2 linked regions of the Thermosynechococcus vestitus BP-1 genome follow. The protein of the gene in region 1 interacts with the protein of each later gene in a pairwise test. Links are inferred from orthologs where the notes say so. Each region holds a gene or a part of one and is shown on either strand. Other genes may lie near its edges. The genes, in order: TLL_RS04745 and ftsZ.

Region 1 (3,302 bases):
TAACGGTTTGCTGCAGGATGGCCATTGCAAAGGTAATCAGAGCAACGGAAATAAAATCCTCAGAAACAAAGCGCTGCTTTTGCATCAGGCCGGTCAGCCCCCCCACGAAAGCTAAGCTGACGGCGTGGCTAGGATGAGCACTGACCAACCCATCTTGAATCCAGCCGAGGGCAATGCCCGCCAGGACCCCTTGACTCCAGGAGCGCTTGACACTCCACGCCACCACCCAGATTAAAAACCAGTCCGGCACCAAAAGAGGCAAGTTAGGTAAGTGAATAAAGCTCAGCAGGGCACAGAACCCTACAGAGCCAATGGTAATTAGCCAGTTGAGGCTAGTTTGGTATAAACGTGTCTGTCGGTTCAGCATAGGGAATGACGGTGACCCACTCAAGGCGATCAAGCGGTGCGCCAAGAATAACGGTGGCATGGGGACGGGTGGGATCGCTCAGTTCCACCGATTGCACCTCACCAATGGGAATGCCTGCTGGATAAAGACTACTCAGGGCTGAGGTATAAAGAACATCCTTGGGCTGCACCTTGGGGTCCTTCTCTAAAAACTCGACAATGACCTGCTGGTTCAGTTGTCCCCGCAGAATCCCCATCTGCCGCGTCCGACCGACCACAACCCCGACGCGACTGGCGGGATCCGTGAGCAACGTCACCCGGCTGGTATTGGGGGTAATGCTTGTAATGCGACCCACAAGGCCACCGTTGCCCACCACAACTGAACCAATGGTGAGACCCTGGCGACTGCCTGCCCCCAAGAGGAGCGATCGCCACCACTGATCGGAACTGCGCCCAATCACCGGAACAATGAGGCCATTCCAATTGGGGAGCATTGGTGCATGTAGCATTTGCCGCAACCGTTGGTTTTCCGCTTGGACGGCCGCCAGTTGCTGCTCCAGTTGCCATGTGCGGGCTTGAATCAAGGCTTGCTGATCATCCACCGCGCCTTGAAAGGGCAAACTGAGCAGGCGGTAGAGTTCACGAATCGCTGCCCCATTGGTTTGGCGCACAATCCAAGCACTGGTGAGCACCAAAGCGCCAAGGACTAGGCCACCTGCATAGCGCCCCCACCAGCGCAGTAAAAAAGCCATAGCTACTGAATCCTTAGCCAATCACTGCCGGCTGTGTGGAAAAGACACGAGCCAAGTCTTTGAAGTTTTCCAGGACACGACCAGTACCCATGACCACACACCGCAGGGGATCCGCTGCCACATGGACGACAATGCCCGTTTCATGGCTAATGAGGGTATCCAGACCCCGTAGCAGCGCACCGCCGCCGGCCAACATAATCCCGCGATCAACAATATCTGCAGCTAGTTCCGGCGGAGTTCGCTCAAGGGTACGCTTAATTGCTTCAATAATGGCCGAGAGGGGTTCAGCCATGCTTTCGCGAATCTCCTCTGCTTTGACCACAACTGTGCGTGGTAGACCAGAGAGTTGGTGCAGGCCCCGCACTTCGATGGATTCGGAGTCATAGCTGTCATTGGGGTAGGCAGAGCCAATGCGAATCTTGATCTCCTCAGCCGTACGTTCGCCAATAATCAGGTTGTGCACTTTTTTCAAATATTGGACAATCGCCTCAGAGATTTCATCCCCAGCCACCCGGACCGATTCACTTAAAACGGTGCCCTGCAAACTGAGAACCGCCACCTCGGTCGTGCCACCACCAATGTCGACAATCATGTTGCCCGTCGGTTCTTCGACGGGTAAACCCGCCCCAAAGGCGGCGGCTACGGGTTCATCAATTAAGTACACTTCCCGCGCTCCAGCACCTCGAGCAGCATCCTCAATGGCCCGGCGTTCGACACCGGTAACGCCACTGGGAATACCAATCACCACCCGGGGGGCAAACAAATTCTTACCGCCGTGCACTTGGCGCATAAAGTGCTTCAGCATCAGTTCGGCACGCTCAAAATCGGCAATCACACCATCCCGCAGTGGACGTACGGCCACCACATTCCCCGGTGTCCGCCCCAGCATTCGCTTCGCTTCAGCGCCAACGGCAAGGGGTTGTTTGGTGTTTTGGTCAATGGCAACAACGGAGGGTTCCTCTAAAACCACACCCCGTCCGGACATATAAATCAGTGTGTTAGCTGTGCCCAAGTCAATGCCGATATCTCGTGATAGCCGACTAAATAGTCCCACGATGGTGTACCCCTTCTTTGAATCCTGTTGGTCGTAACAGTGTTGTTACCAAAAAACATGATGGCAAGATTGTATTACGTTTTCTTTGGAAAATCTCGGCGGATTCTCCCTCTGGCGAGAGTGTTGGCTAAGGGGATGATTCCTACATTTCCTGGCTCATCTTCCTGGGCTGGTGACCCAAAAGCAGCCTATTGATTGACAGCATCCTCCTCATCAGGGTCGCTCAAGGCCCTGCCGTTGGCTTCACGCTGAAAGGTTTGCCGCTGCTGCTGGGTGACTTCAATACCGACGGCGATCGCTTCCTTGAGCCGTTCTAAGGTGGCCTGCCAGCGCTCTTGGGTAGCCTCTGAGAGGCGATCGCGATGCTGCTCAAAACTGGTGGTAATGTCTTCGAGCAGTTCGGGTAGGGCATCAGCGGATTTGCGTAGCAGTTGTCGGGTTTCTTTACCGGAGCGCGGAGCAATCAATAGCCCCACAACGGTGCCAATCGCACTCCCTAGGAGCAAACCTCCTAAAAAAGCACCACCGCCACCCTGTTGCTGACTCATCGCTTTCTCCTTCGTAGGCGGACACCGTACCGCCCTATCCAGCTTATCAAGGTTAAAAACAGACGGACATTGCGCTGTTGCCGACGCCATTTGGGCAATTGCGATCGCAGGCCTGACACGCCCCGCTGGCCAATCATAATCACCTCAGGAGCACCACCTAAGACGCCGTGGGTACTCCGCTCCGCATCCAGTAGCGCCCGGGAGACCCCCCGCAGAATCTGCCGTAGCTTGACTAACTGCCACGCCAACCATAATGCAATCAGCGCAATCAGGCAATTGCAGCCAATCACAATCCAGACCATTCGTGGCATAGGGGACATTGGCGTTCGCAGCGACTGATTCATCTTTTCATAGGGTGCCACAGCGGCGGGGAAGATGGGGGGGAGATAGTTAAAGTCAGCACTCATTTCTGAATTTTTCTGTAGCGCCACCGGATTGGGAAAGCGATGCCAGTCTTCCTGCCGCAGTGCCTCAAAGGTAAGGTTACGCGGGATCCCTTGAACAAACAGGGGAATGAAAACCAGAATCAACAACCAGCGAACAGCGATCGCCCCATGGTTGCCCTGGGGGTGCAACTGCTGAACCACCGGTTGCTGGCAATCT
Region 2 (3,258 bases), 1.5 Mb from region 1 along the record:
CGGCAGCCTCTTGCCAAGATTAGCGGGCAATGCGGGTTCTTATTCTCGGTTGTGGTTATACAGGAACTTGGTTGGCGCGATCGCTCCACGCCCAAGGCATTGATGTGGTCATGACCAACCGTCGGGGGGAGCCGCCGCCAGAACTCAGCACCCTTCCCTGTTTTCCCTTTAAATGGGAGCAGCAGGGGGAGCAACTTCCCTTAGCACCAGCTGCCCTTGAGGGGGTAACCCACGTCCTTAATGGTATTCCCCCCGATCGCCAAGGGGAGGATGCGGTTGCGCTAGCACTGTTGCCTCAGTTAGAAAAACTGAATCTGCATTGGTTTGGCTATCTTTCGACAACGGGGGTCTATGGCGATCGCCAAGGGGGCTGGGTAGATGAAACGACACCCGTCAATCCCCAAAATTTGCGTTCACAACACCGCGTCAGGATTGAGCAAGTCTTTCTTAACGCCAATTTGCCTACCCACATTTTTCGCCTCCCCGGCATCTATGGCCCCGGAGAAGGGCGTAATCCTATCGCTCGTATTCTCAAGGGCGATGTTCAACTCATTGATAAGCCGGGGCACTACTTTTGCCGTATCCATGTGGCAGATATTGTCCAAACCCTTGAGCGATCGCTGGCACAGCCTACCCCACAGGAAATCTATAACCTGAGTGATGATCAACCCTCAGAGTCGCTCCCTGTGCTACTTGAGGCCTATCGTCTTTTGGGTCGTCCAGCACCACCAGCAATACCCTTGGAGGCAGCCAATCTGAGTCCAATGGCTCAATCTTTTTGGCGTGAATCCCGCCGAGTGCGCAATGACAAAATCAAGCAGGCCTTAGGGGTGCAACTCCGCTATCCCTCCTACCGCGAGGGGCTACGAGCGATCGCTCGTGAATTGGGTCTTTGAGGTCAACTGCCCCCGGCTGCAGGAGGGATGCCTGGCATACCTAGGGGGTCGGTCGCCGTCGCTGGAGAAATTCAGGAATGTCCAACTTCGGTTTGGCTTCAACCTCTGGTGCAGGCGCTTCAGGAGGGGGAGATGTCGTTGCTAGGGGGCGGTTCGTCAGGGGTGTTGTCTTGGTTGTGGCACGGGTGCGGCTCATGGGTTCACCACTAAAGCCAGTGGCGATAACGGTGATTTGAACTTCCCCCTGCATTTGCGGATCAATGACAGCACCAAAGATGATATTGGCGTTGGCATCGGCCACATTGTAAATGACGTCTGCGGCAGCATTGACTTCATGGAGACTGAGATCGGTGCCCCCTGTAATGTTAAAGACAACGCCCTTGGCACCCTCGATAGACCGCTCCAGTAGAGGTGAAGAAATGGCGCTGAGGGCAGCTTCAGTGGCCCGTGACTTTCCAGAGGCAATACCAATGCCCATCATGGCAGAACCGGCATCAGCCATCACCGAGCGAATATCGGCAAAATCCACGTTAATCAGCCCCGGCACGTTGATAATGTCGGAAATCCCCTGAACCCCTTGGCGCAGCACATCATCAGCAACGCGAAACGCATCCTGAACCGATGTTTGCTCAGAGATGACCGAGAGAATCTTGTCATTGGGAATCACGATTAGGGTATCCACGCGACTTTGCAGTGCTTCAATCCCTTCATCGGCTTGGTTCGCTCGACGACGACCCTCAAAGGTAAAGGGGCGGGTCACCACTGCAACGGTGAGGGCTCCCTGTTCCTTGGCCACTTCCGCCACAATTGGGGCAGCGCCGGTGCCAGTGCCGCCCCCCATGCCACAGGTAATGAAAATCAAATCAGCGTCCTTGAGCGCCGCAGCCAGGTCTTCGCGGGATTCTTCGGCCGCCTTTTGACCAATGGCGGGGTTGCCACCTGCGCCAAGACCACGGGTGAGTTTCTGGCCAATTTGCAGGCAGCGGTGGGCTTGGGATTGGGCGATCGCCTGCGCATCAGTATTGACACACCAAAATTCAACACCCGCCACATTACTGGCAATCATGCGGTTTACTGCATTGCCACCGCCACCACCGACACCAATCACTTTGATGCGTGCCGCTGAAGTTTCCACCAATTTGTCATAACTCCTTAAGACATCGGTTGGTGCGCCATGACCATTGTCGCCAGATGCAATGGCTACCTCTCCCGAAATAAAGGACGGGGGGACTTCAGGGGGAACAGGTTCCGTAGGCCACTGTTGATCTGACTCCATAACGCAACTGTCTTTACCCATGATAAATATGGGGCAACTATATCATGAACCCTAGCAACGGCATCGACAATCCCCCACAAAACAATCTTTATCATTCTTCTAACTCAGGGGGGAGCGGGCTTTGGCCAAAAGACCGTGCTTGGGGGCAAAAATCATCGTCAGCAAAAAAATGACTGTTTGCAGAACAACAATGCAGCCCCCCGTTGACGCATCCAGATAGTAACTGATGTAGGTGCCTAGCAAACTGCCGAGACCACCCACGGCTAGGGCAATCAGTACCATGATGCCAAAGCGATCGCTTAGCAAATAGGCGGTTGCCCCCGGTGTAATGAGCATCGCCACAACGAGAATGATGCCCACGGTTTGCAGGGCCGCCACAGTGGTTAGGGACAGCAACGCCAGCAGAAGATAGTATAGCAGCGTTGTATTCAAGCCAATGGTGCGGGCATGGGTGGGGTCAAAGCAAAAGAGGATGAAGTCGCGATGCAGGAGGGCGAGCGTGATCAATGTAATGAGGCTAACAATGACCGTTTGCCAGAGGTCGCGATCGCTAATCCCCAAGACATTCCCAAAGAGAATGTGCATTAGGTCAACGCTACTGGCGGTCTTCGAGAGCAACACCAACCCCAAGGCAAAAAAGCCCGTAAACACCAAGCCAATAACGGTATCCTCCTTCACCCTTGTTTGCTGCTGAATGAAACCAATCAGGGTCACGGCCATCAAACCAAAGACAAAAGCTCCCAAAGCAAAGGGTAACCCTAGCCAGTAGGCCAAAACCACACCAGGTAAGACCGCATGGGACACAGCATCCCCCATCAGTGCCCAGCCTTTCAGGGTCAAAAAACAAGACAATACAGCACAAACGCAGCCCACAAGGGTGCTTACTCCCAGTGCTTTGACCATAAAGGCGTGTTGCAGTGGCTCCAATAGCCAAGTGATCATCATCTGTCCTCTATCCCTGAAAAGTATGATAAGGTGCTGCCAGTACAGTCGGAGCGCGGTTCTGGTGGATGGCATCCTGTTACTGAACCCTTGGTGGATGGGTGTTTTGCTCAATACTCTCCTTGGGGCGATCGCCCTTCTGAC

What was found.
Region 2: the proteins of TLL_RS04745 (region 1) and ftsZ interact in binary tests that used the Escherichia coli proteins (3 or more experiments, as listed by UniProt). The link is inferred for Thermosynechococcus vestitus BP-1 from one-to-one orthologs.

Annotation. Positions count from the first base shown.
Region 1 is NC_004113.1:958,286-961,587, reverse strand. What follows is about bases 132-3,112. They hold TLL_RS04745 (rod shape-determining protein), read right to left. Parts: upstream 2,152-3,112; coding sequence 1,111-2,151; downstream 132-1,110. Other genes in these bases: TLL_RS04735 (hypothetical protein), read right to left, coding at 2,696-3,112; TLL_RS04740 (YtxH domain-containing protein), read right to left, coding at 2,340-2,699; mreC (rod shape-determining protein MreC), read right to left, coding at 333-1,097; mreD (rod shape-determining protein MreD), read right to left, coding at 132-367. Also shown: more of mreD, read right to left, coding at 1-131; more of TLL_RS04735, read right to left, coding at 3,113-3,286. UniProt on the Escherichia coli protein: Forms membrane-associated dynamic filaments that are essential for cell shape determination. Acts by regulating cell wall synthesis and cell elongation, and thus cell shape.
Region 2 is NC_004113.1:2,491,026-2,494,283, forward strand. The notes cover bases 55-2,991. They hold ftsZ (cell division protein FtsZ), read right to left. Parts: upstream 2,173-2,991; coding sequence 937-2,172; downstream 55-936. Other genes in these bases: TLL_RS12105 (SDR family oxidoreductase), read left to right, coding at 55-896; TLL_RS12115 (metal ABC transporter permease), read right to left, coding at 2,272-2,991. Outside these bases: TLL_RS12100 (acyl-CoA desaturase), read left to right, coding at 1-23; more of TLL_RS12105, read left to right, coding at 30-54; more of TLL_RS12115, read right to left, coding at 2,992-3,117; TLL_RS12120 (TIGR00297 family protein), read left to right, coding at 3,140-3,258. UniProt on the Escherichia coli protein: Essential cell division protein that forms a contractile ring structure (Z ring) at the future cell division site. The regulation of the ring assembly controls the timing and the location of cell division.